Regions from separate parts of the Thermoanaerobacter kivui genome, predicted to be linked through region 1. Evidence: riboswitches for the same ligand, from Rfam matches in the RefSeq annotation. Region 1 holds a riboswitch; the other holds the start of a gene.
What was found. A riboswitch is a leader RNA that binds a small molecule or an ion and turns the genes downstream of it on or off. The one in region 1 is predicted to bind cyclic di-GMP.

Region 1 (5,918 bases):
AATACTTCTACAATAGGATACCTTACTGAAATTTTTTCTCCACAATACCTACATCTTCCTTTAAGTAAAATATAACTCAATATGGGTATTAAATCAATAGTTTTTAATTCATGCCCACATTTAGGACAGTGAGAAGGAGGATAGACTATTGATTCTTTTCTAGGTATTCTATGTATCACCACATTTACAAAACTTCCTATAATTGTGCCGAATAAAAATATCAGTATGTAAAGTAGTATCTCCATAATGACCTCCTAAAAAAATATTAAGGAGGGCACAAAAATGTGCCCGACTCAAAGTTTTTTAGTTTATTAAATAAGTATTTATTGAGATTGAGTAGGATAAGTAGGATAATACTCTTTATCGCCAATTTTTACAGTGGCTTTTCCATTAGATGTCTCAAGTGTAAACTCTCCACCAGACGATGTTTTAGGAATTTTATTTAAATAACCTGTCTTTACTAATTCATCTAAACCACCAGAAACTGTGTCAACTCCCTTTTCTATCATATACCTTTCAGCTGCTTGACCTATAATTTGAGCATTTGCTATATCAGCATTCTCTTTCGCTTTTGACAATGAAGTTGTCACTCTTGGCACAGCAATTGCTGCCAGTATCCCTAAAATTGCAATAACAACAATCAATTCAATCAGTGTAAAACCTCTTTCATCCTTATTGAGTGCCTTTACAAACCATTCCATCCTTTTTCACCCCCTTTCCCATCTCATTGTCCTATGAAATTGTACAATTCAAAGAGTGGCATAATAATTGAGACAACTATAAATCCCACCACTGTCGCTAACATTACAATTATCAACGGTTCTAATAAAGTTGTCATCTGTGATACAGCTGTGTCCACTTCTCCGTCATAAAAATCCGCAGTCTTATTTAATATGCTGTCCAGAGAGCCCGAACTTTCTCCAACGCTGATCATCTGGATGACCATCGGCGGAAAAATACCAATTCTTTTTAGTGGCTCAGAAAGAGGTATGCCTTTTTTTACATCTTCCTGTGCTGCCCTTAACCCTTCTGCAACTACAGTATTCCCCACAACCCTTTCAACCACTTCCATCGCTTTAATAAGAGGTATACCTGCACTTATTAAGGTACCTAAAGTCCTTGTAAACCTTGATATCAAAACTTTTCTGTTTAATGGCCCAAAAATTGGCATGTTTATAAGCATTGTGTCATAAATTCGCCCTCCCTCTTTTGTCCTTAAAAACCTCGAAAGAGAAAAGGAAAATAATACAATCCCACCTATGTACAAATACCAATATTGAGATATAGAACTGCTTACAGCAAGAAGTATGCGTGTAGGAAGAGGTAACTCAACTCCAGCATTTTTAAACATACTTACAAAAACGGGAAGAACATTTGTCAAAAGAAAAATAACAACTAATACAGCTACTATAGAAACGATGACAGGATATGTCAAAGCAGACTTTACTTTTTGATCTAATTCATTTTCCTTTTCAAAGTGGTCTGCCATTTCATTCATTACTTTGTCAAGAGTACCGCTTACTTCCCCCACTTCTATCATATTGTACAAAAGCATAGGGAAAACATCCTCATGTTTTTTCATCGCATCAGACAAAGTTCTTCCTTTTTGAACTTCTTCATACACTTCACTTAAAGCTTTTTTTAACCTTTTGTTTTCCACCTGTTCCTTCATAGTGGCTAAAGAAGTTACAATAGGTATACCTGCATTTATTAAAGTTGCAAACTGCCTGCAAAAAACAGCAATATCTTTTATTTTAACCTTTTTAAAAGAAGCAAAATCCAATATGTCCTGTTTTACAACTTCTTCTTTGATGTCAATTATATAATAATTTTTTTGCTTTAAAACATCAATGCACTGAGCCTTTGAATCAACTTCCAAAGTCCCTGTAACGAGATTTCCTCCCATATCCCTTGCCCTATATGCATACAACGGCATATAATCACCTCTATATCATGCGAGAAAAATTCTCTTGGTCCACACAATAGGTCAATGCATCCTCCAAAGAAATAACTCCTCTTTTTAACAGATGTAAAATAGACATATCCATTGTCATCATTCCAAACTTGCTACCTGTTTGTACAGCAGATTGTATCTGGAAAGTTTTTCCTTCTCTTATGAGATTTCTTATCGCAGGAGTGGCAATCATAATTTCTGTTGCAACTACTCTACCGCTATTGTCTTTTTTTGGTATGAGCTGTTGAGAAATAATCCCCTCAAGCACGTTGGAAAGTTGTATTTTTATCTGCTGCTGTTGATGGGGAGGAAAAACATCAATAATCCTATCGATCGTCTTTACAGCTCCTATTGTGTGAAGAGTCGACAAAACAAGATGACCCGTCTCAGCAGCAGTTATAGCAATCTGAATCGTCTCTAAGTCTCTCATCTCTCCAACTAATATCACATCGGGGTCTTCCCTCAAAGCAGCCCTCAAAGCTGAAGCGTAAGATGCCGCATCATGCCCAATCTCTCTTTGATTTACTATGCTTTTGTTGTGTTTATGTAAATATTCTATAGGGTCTTCAAGAGTCAAAATGTGACAAGTCCTTTTAGAATTTATAAGGTCTACCATAGAAGCCAATGTAGTAGATTTACCACTGCCAGTAGGTCCTGTTACCAATATAAGCCCTCTCGCCTTCATGGCTAGGTCTTTAACTATTGGAGGAAGTCCCAGCTCTTCTATAGAAGGAATTCTCAACGCTACCGACCTTATCGCAAGGCTATAACTTCCTCTTTGCTTGTAAACATTTATTCTAAATCTTCCAAGCCCTGTCACAGAGTAGGATAAGTCTATATCGCCATTTTGCTCTAACCTATGTAATTGTTCACTTGTAAGCAAGTCTTTTACTATCTCTTCTGTCTGTTGAGAAGTAAAAGGTTCTCCCTCTAATTTTTCTAAATAACCATTAATTCTAAGCACTGGAGGTACTCCAACAGTTATGTGCAAATCTGAAGCTTTTCTCTCTACTACAAGCTTTAAAAGTTCTTTTGTGTTCATAGGCATCAGTCCTCGTACGTTAGTCTTAGCATTTCATCAATTGTAGTTTTGCCTTCTAAGACAAGTCTTTTGGCACTTTCCCTTAAAGTTTTCATTCCATTTTTTACTGCTTGTATGCCAATCACATCTGAAGAAGCCTTTTTGTTTATGAGCTCCTTTATATCAGAAGTAACTGTCATTATTTCATATATAGGAATTCTTCCCCTATATCCCGTTTTATTGCAAACAGCACAACCTCTTCCTTTATATAGGGTAAAGTCTTTGTCTTCTTCAATGCCAACAAGTTGTTTTTCTCTATCAGAAGCTTTATAGGAAGTTTTACAATTGTCACATATTCTTCTTGCTAATCTTTGAGCTATAACTCCCACCACAGCCGAAGACACAAGATACGGCTCTATCCCCATGTCTATAAGCCTTGTTATAGCTCCTGCCGCGTCATTTGTGTGCAAAGTTGACAGAACCAGGTGCCCTGTTATAGCAGAGCGAATGGCTATTTCTGCAGTCTCTGTGTCCCTGATTTCTCCAATCATTATGACATCGGGGTCCTGCCTCAAAATAGACCTCAAAGCAGTGGCAAAAGTAAGACCCGCCTTTTCATTGACTTGCACTTGATTTATTCCTTCTATTGAATACTCAACAGGGTCTTCAACAGTTATTATATTGATATTAGGCTTGTTAAGCTCTTTTAACATAGCATACAAAGTCGTAGTTTTCCCACTACCTGTTGGACCAGTCAAAAGCACAATGCCATTAGGTCTTTTTATCAATTTATCAAACAACATCAAGTCCTCTTCTTCAAAACCCAGCTGTTCTTTTGTCATGATGAAATTTTCCTTATCCAAAAGCCTTAACACCAATTTTTCGCCGAAAACTGTAGGCAAAGAAGAAACCCTTACATCTATGTTTCTTCCCCCTGACACAAATTCAAATCTTCCATCCTGTGGAAGTCTTCTCTCTGCAATATTCATGTTTGCCATAATTTTTACTCTTGTTACCACCGGACCGTGGGTACTTTTTATAGTCCTCATAGCTTCTGTCAATTGCCCATCTATCCTAAATCGAATGCGTAGGTCCTTTTCTGTAGGTTCAATGTGAATATCAGAAGCCCTGCTTTTTATAGCTTGCTCAATTATAGAATTCACAAGCCTTACAGCGGGAGCATTTTGCACCTCTTCAAGAATTTCGTTTGGCAGCTCACTTGCCGTTTCACTTTGAAATTCCTTTTTAAAATCTTGAACTGCTTTCTCTGCCTGTTCTCTTCCATAAATCCTATCTATAGCTTTTAAAATGCTGCTTTCAGAAGCAATCAAAGGCTTTACGTTTTGCTTTGTAATAATTTTCACATCGTCAATGGCAAAAATATTTAGAGGGTCTGCCATTGCCACTAATATACCATCTTCATCTTTTTTAATCGGGATGATAATGTACCTTTTGGCGACAGCTTCAGGAATTAATTTCGCCACATCTGGGTCAATGTAATATTTTTGCAAATCCACATGAGGGATACCTAACTGAAATTCAAGGGCTTCCAGTATTTGCTCTTCTGTAACATAACCTTGTTTTATGAGAACTTTTCCTAACTTTTCTCCTGTCTTGCTTTGTATTTCCATGGCATGTTTTAACTGTTCTTCAGTGATGAGACCCACTTCAACCAAAAGCTCACCCAGCTTTTTTTTAGCCATAAATATACCTCCCAAAAACAATAAAGCCGGTTGCACCACTGTATCCATGAGGCGTAAAGTGCCCATATATAGCCCCACTTCATCTACTTCTTTATAAAATATTCTACAAATTATGCGTAATTCCTTCTTTTAAATGCATGTATACTAAATCTTTTTCAAAAAAATTTCCCGTCCACAGCTTAAAAGAATGATTAGCCTGATTTATTAACATAGAAAACCCATTCGAATATTTTATTCCATTTCTTTTGGCGTATTTCAAAAAAGCAGTTTCAAAGGGATTATATATAAGGTCGTAAACAAATTTAGCCTTTGAAACTACCTTTTCACTGACTGGTGAATCCTCAACATTGGGATACATGCCTACACTTGTAGCATTAACAAGCATATCTATTTCTGACATTTCCTCCACCTCATTGATACTGCAATAATTACAATCAATCTTAAATTCTTTTTTAATGTACTCTGCCAAATCTTTAGCCTTATCTACATTTCTATTAGCAATTACCATTGAATTTATGCCGTTTAATGCAAGGGATACACACACCGCTTTAGAAGCCCCGCCTGCTCCTAAAATAACGGCTTTTCGCCCACTAATCGTCTCTTTCGCCTCTATTAAAGAATCTATAAAACCTTTTGCATCAGTGTTATAACCTTTTAGTATTCCTTCTTCATTAACCACAGTGTTGACTGCCCCGATTTTTAAAGCTTCTTCTGAAATGACATCTAAATATTTCATTATCCGCTCTTTGTGTGGAACAGTTACATTAAATCCTTTTATATTAAGAACTTTTACACCCTTTACCGCATCTTCAAGATTATCTGTCAAAACATCAAAAACCGTGTAAATGCAGTTTAAATCCAAGGACCTAAAAGCAAAATTATGTATTAAAGGAGACAAACTATGTTCTACAGGATGTCCTATAAGACCATATATTTTTGTCTTAGAATTGATCTCCATATTCCTCAATCCTTTTAAGAAAATGTCTTTCTGCTCTTCTCATAAGCCTCGTCCAGCCAAATTCCTCTTTAGACAAAGGCTTTACCAAAATGGTGTATAAACCTGCTCTTTTCCCTCCCAAAATATCAGTAAATATCTGATCTCCTATTAAAGCAGTTTCATTGGGTTTTGCGTTTAAAATCTTAAGAGCTTTTTTAAAGGCTCCTTTTCTTGGTTTGATAGCCCAGGCTATACCCGGTACGCCAATTTTTTCTCTAAATTCGTTTACTCGCCTTTCAGTGT
Region 2 (5,918 bases), 330 kb from region 1:
ACCCAGGGAGTGAATCTTTAGCATAATAGTGGTTTGGTACAGATATATTAGTTCCTGTGAAATTTCCAGCTGTTTTAATTGCTTCATATGCATCCAATCTTCCTGCACCATAGTCAATGTTTTTGCTTGGAGGTCCCCAACTTTTTGCAGTAGTCATTATTATGTTTTTTACATCAAGTGGTGCAAGGCTTATATTTGCATTGAGCATAAGGGCTACTGTACCTGCTACAAAAGGTGTTGCCATGCTTGTACCACTGTATGTCACATAACCATTTATAGAGTTTGCTTTTGCGGCGGTTATATTATATCCGGGTGCTGCAATGTCAGGTTTTATCCTTCCGTCAGCTGTGGGGCCACGGCTGGAGAAACTTGCAAGGTTAAATCCAAGTTCTCCTACATCCGCCATTGCTGCAACGGTTATGGCTTTTTCTGCTGCACCAGGTGATCCTATGGTGTACCTTGCAGGGCCTGAATTTCCAGCTGCAACTACTACTACAATTCCGCTATCTACGGCGCTGTTTACTGCTAATGAGGTAGAGTCAGTTCCATCAGAACTTGTAGAAGTGCCGAGGCTTAAATTTATAACTTTGATTCCGTATACATCTTTGTTTTGAACAGCCCAATCAATTCCTGCCGTTACAGTGCTCATACTTCCGCTTCCATTTGAATCGAGTACTTTTATTCCTACCAAAGCTGCACCAGGAGCAACACCTGTATAAAGGCTGTTCCCTGTCCCAGTGCCTGCCGCAATGCTTGCTACATGAGTTCCATGTCCATTATCATCGTAAGGGGTAGTTTTACCGTTTACAAAATCTTGCCATCCTATTATTTTGCCACCAGCAAGGTCAACATGGGATCCATCAATACCTGTATCAATAACTGCTATTACTATATCATTCTTGGAGTAAGAGGAAGGATTACCATCTTTGTCTCCAGTTACGCCAAAGTCACTTCTCGCTTTTGTAACGCCAAACCATTTTGTTGCAGTGTCTAATGTCGCATATACAGGCTCGTCATACTCAATTTGCTTTACTATATCTAATTTTGACAAAGCGTTTATTTGTCCTTTAGTTAAAGTAGCAGCAACTCCTGGAATAATTTTGTATTTATGCTTTATATTAAACTTTCCAATGGATTTAGAAATATTTAATAGTTCGTTATCATCTATGTTTTTGTTGAAGGTTATTATGACAGGGAATTCCGCACTGTCAGGCTTATCAGTAAGCTTTGCTTCCAGGTTATCAAAGATTTTGTTTTTGTTAGAATCTTGCATCAAAATTTTTTGAATTTGAGGCGAGTAATTTTTTGTTGGAGAGTCGCCAGATAAGTTTGTTAAGTTGGGCTGCGCTTTGACTAATACTCCACTTAGCGACATTAAAGCTACAATTAACACAAAAGCCAGTAAAGCTTTTAATGTTTGTCGGTTCTTCATTTTTTCTTCCTCCTTAAAAATTTAATATTTTTTAAAATTTAAGTCAGCCCTTCTAGTTGCTAAGTGAAACTTTGCTTTTCCTTATTCATCATCTCCTTTCTGTAACATTTTTCTACAATAAAACTTAAGCAACTTTTATGCCAGTTTATTGTATATAGACAAAACCTATAAAAGTTTTTGAAATGTATAATTTTTTATACACATTTTTATACATTTAAAAAAATAATGTAGTTGGTGCTAAAAATAAAACCATTATACTATAAAAATTTTCCAGTGTATAACGTTTTGCTTATATAAAAAAATTTGCAAAGAAAAGAATAGATTAATAATTTGACGAATTATGTAGAAAAAATCTTTTTTTAAAAAAGAAGGAAAATTTGTATTTGTATCGAAATAATAATATATGGGAAATTAAATAAATTTTGTCGAAAAAAGCAAACTCGTCGAAAGGCGGGGACGCAAAGCCACGGGTCTAATGCAATAGTTTTGCTATGATAGCCGGGCTGCCAACTATAATGTAGGAACTCCTGCCTTTGAGCGGGAGTTTTATTAATTGATAAAGTGGTGTGTCGTATGACTAACAAAGAGAAAATTTATAACATTATTTTGGAAAAAAGTGAAGATTTTAAAATTGAAGATTTTTTGATTGACAGAAAGGGTGGAATTACCACAGAAGAAATAGCAAAACTGTTAAAAATCGCACGGCCTAACGTGTCTTCAATTTTGAATCTTCTTGTAAAAGAAAAGAAAGTTGTGAAAATAATTTCAAAACCTGTGTATTATGTCGAAAAAAATAAATTAGAAAAGGTTTTAGGGGAAGAAGTCAAAGAAAAATTAATATTGGAAGAGTTGATTAATTTTGCGACTTTTAAAAAAGAAAAAAAGCTGTGTGCTTTTGAAGATATTGTTGGGTATAACGGTAGCATTAAAGAACAAATAGAACAAGCTAAGGCAGCAGTATTGTATCCTCCCTATGGACTTCATACTCTTATCATTGGACCACCTGGTTGTGGTAAGTCTTATTTAGCGGAAACCATGTATAAATTTAGCCTTCAACACGGTAGGAAAGGACCTTTTGAAGTGCTAAACTGCGCAGACTACTATAATAATCCTCAGCTTCTCATGTCACATTTATTTGGTCATGTTAAAGGAGCCTATACTGGAGCTGATGTAGATAAGATAGGATTAGTAGAAAAAGCTAATAAAGGGATATTATTTCTTGATGAAGTTCATAGATTACCTCCAGAGGGGCAAGAGATGCTATTTTACCTTATTGACAAGGGAGTATATCGGAGATTAGGGGATACTGTTGAAAGAACAGCTAATTTGATGATTATAGCAGCTACTACAGAGAAACCTGGTTCTTTTTTAAAAACTTTTATGAGAAGAATACCTGTCGTCATCCAACTCCCCTCTTTTGAGGAAAGGCCTCTTAATGAAAAGGTGGAAATATTGACAGGACTGTTTAAAGAAGAGGCGAAGCGCTTGAATTTGAATATCATTGTACATCCTGAAATAATTTCTACAATTTTGTCTATTAATTATGAAGGTAATATTGGAGAGTTGAAATCGTTTATTCAACAACTTTGTTCAAAAGCTTTTTTAAGGTATTATGGGTTAACAGCAAATTTACTAAAAATTGATTCAACTCTTTTACCTGAAGATTACTTATTAAAGTTGAGTGTGCATGCAATTTTTGATAAATTTTTAATCATTTCGTCTGATTTTAGAGAATGGAAAATAGATAAATATGATTTTTATGAGTTGATAGCGGCGAAATATCACGAATTAAAGAAAAGTGGTTTGGATGGAGCAGTGCTTAAAGAACAATTAAATAATTATATGAATAATTTCTTAAAAAACCTTTTGAACGGCAATTTTATCTAAAAGTGGAAAGGTTCTATAGATTAGTATATCTAAGAATATATCACTATAATATATCATTCTGGAGATATTTTTAATTAACGGAGAATTATCGGGAAATACGAAAGATGACAATATTGATAGAAGAGTTTATAATTGTAATCGAATTAACTCCTGCTATCGCGCAACAATAGAAAGGAGGTAGGTAACAGTTGAAGATAGTCATGCAAAGTGGTATAATTTTAATTGGGTGATAACAAATGTTACTAAGCATGCAAAAAGTAAAGGAAATGTACTCAATTAGTCGAAGAACACTTATAAACTGGGAAAAGGAAGGATTAATAACACCTGTGAGAACTCCAAAAGGCATCAGAAGGTATAAAAAAGAAGATATAGAGGAGTTATTAGGCATGCTGGAAGAAAAACCAAAACCTAAAGTGAGTGTCCACAAAGAAACAAGAAGAATATCTTAAGAATCAAATTAGAAGGCTTGAAGAATACGCTAATTCCAAAGGATGGCAGTATGAAGTCATACATGAGATAGCAAGTGGGGTAAATGAAAATAGAAGAGGCTTATTAAAGCTTTTGAACAAGATAAAAAGAGGAGAAGTTGAAAAAGTTGTAATAGAATATCCTGATAGACTAGCGAGATTTGGCTTTGAATATCTCAAATTTTTCATGGAAAGTTTTGGGGTAGAGCTTATAGTTTTAAACGGGAAAGAAAACGAAGAAGATACAAATAAAGAGCTAGCAGAAGACTTAATAGCAATAGTAACATCTTTCGCAGCAAGAATTTACGGGCAAAGGGGCAAAAAACATGATAGTGATACAGGCTAAACTCATTTTTCCAAATCAACAAGACAAACAAATAGTATTAGATCTTCTGAGAAGATGGTCATCCTGCGTAAGATACGCATACAAAAGGCTTCTAGAAGGTTATGATAGAAAAACATTAAAAAGAGACCTTCAGGGAATATTTGACTTAAACTCAAGATATGTAGATGATGCAATAATGAAAGCAAGGAGTACACTGGAATCTGCGAAAGAACTAGGTAAAAGTCCAAGAAAAGTCATTTTTGGCGGGAAAAAACTGTTTAGAAAACTTCAAAAACATCATTTAAATGGTAAAGCATATAAAAAATTAAAAATTAGGTGGCAGGAGAAAAGAAAAGGAAATCTCTATTCAAGAGGGGATAAAAGCAAAAAAGGAAATCTCAACACAAGAATAGAAGTAAGAAAAAACGGCACTTTCTTAAGGATAAATGTAGGGGAAAGAAAATATGTATACGCCAAAATAGAAGCAGGCTACAAAAAGAATAAAAAAAGAAAAGAACTCCTGCAGGAAATTGCCCAATCAAACATACCATACTCTGTAGAACTAAAACTCAAAAATGGCAGCATATGCGCCTATTTTGCCATTGAAGAAGAATATCCAGAAATAAAAATAACAAAAGAAAAAGGAATCATAGGAATAGATGTGAACGCATATCCGGACAACATATCATGGGCAGAGGTAGATGAAAAAGGAAATCTAATAAGCTATAGCAGTATACCGATGCCGGAACTTGCAAGCGGCAATTCAGATAAAAGAGAGTATTTCAGATGGCAGTATGCTCATGAGATAGTAAAGATAGCAAAAGAAAAAAGAAAAGCAATAGTAATTGAAAAATTAGACATAAAAAACAAAGGAGAAAAAGGAGACTTTTCAGGCAAAAAGTCAAGGAGAATAAGACATAACTTTAGCTACAAATCCCTTTTAAAAAAGATAAAAATTTTAGCAAAAAAGGAAGGGATAGAAGTAATAGAAGTCAATCCTTCTTACACCTCAATAATAGGCATGTTAAAATATGCGCCGCAGTACATGATAACAAAAGACATAGCAGCAGCTTACGTAATAGCAAGAAGAGGATTAGGCAGAGAAGAAAAGATACCAGACAATTATATAAAGTTTCTTAACGCACTAACTATAGATGAATTAGAAGAATTAAAAAAGCATGTAAAGAAAACAGTCAGGAACAAGCAGTTGAAGAAAAAACACTTAAAAGAGATAAAGAAAGCGGTAGAATTTCTACAAAGCCTTGAGAGTGAGCCAGGAAGGGTACTAAAACCTCTGGATGGAACAAGTTTTAGTGCCCATGATTTCTGGCAAGTTCTCAAGGTAGCGGTGGTAACTCCACTCTCCCCTGAGAAGGTGCCAAGAGACTTCTCTGCCCTAAAAAAGCTGTTAATTCAGGGCAAGTGGGGAGACCCATAAAGGCGCGAGTTCCTGCTTCTTGGGGCAGGGGCTATGGCTTTCCCAAAAACCGCCTGCTGGGGCTGGGAAAGTCTGAAGGGCGGACTACAAATACCCCAGCTACCAAACTGCACAGTCTTGCACAGTTTGGGTAACCAGGAAACTGATGATGAAGAATAAAATTTTGAAAATTGCTGTAGCATATTTAATGATATTTATAATGATATTTGGAGGAATTACTTCGGCGTACGCTTACGACAAAATCCACGTTGTTTCAAAAGGTGAATCGTTATATTTAATAGCTAAGTGGTATGGCAGTGATGTAAATAGCATAAAAGAGGCAAATGGGAATTGGAGCGACTTAATATATCCGGGTGAAAAATTGGTTGT

Region 2: linked by a shared signal. The riboswitch ahead of TKV_RS04055 (sigma 54-interacting transcriptional regulator) and the one ahead of gspE (type II secretion system ATPase GspE) in region 1 are both predicted to bind cyclic di-GMP.

The regions. Positions count from the first base shown of each region.
Region 1 is NZ_CP009170.1:1,133,529-1,139,446, reverse strand. It holds gene TKV_RS05695 (prepilin peptidase) at 1-245, opposite strand, end outside; gene TKV_RS05690 (competence type IV pilus major pilin ComGC) at 324-701, opposite strand; gene TKV_RS05685 (type II secretion system F family protein) at 725-1,936, opposite strand; gene TKV_RS05680 (type IV pilus twitching motility protein PilT) at 1,947-2,996, opposite strand; gene gspE (type II secretion system ATPase GspE) at 3,002-4,678, opposite strand; cyclic di-GMP riboswitch class II at 4,694-4,778, opposite strand; gene aroE (shikimate dehydrogenase) at 4,782-5,636, opposite strand; gene TKV_RS05665 (YqeG family HAD IIIA-type phosphatase) at 5,620-5,918, opposite strand, start outside.
Region 2 is NZ_CP009170.1:808,301-814,218, forward strand. It holds gene TKV_RS04050 (S8 family serine peptidase) at 1-1,432, opposite strand, end outside; cyclic di-GMP riboswitch class I at 1,856-1,943, shown strand; gene TKV_RS04055 (sigma 54-interacting transcriptional regulator) at 2,006-3,319, shown strand; partial or broken gene TKV_RS04065 (IS607 family transposase) at 3,556-4,132, shown strand; gene TKV_RS04070 (IS200/IS605 family accessory protein TnpB-related protein) at 4,113-5,549, shown strand; gene TKV_RS04075 (cell wall hydrolase) at 5,698-5,918, shown strand, end outside.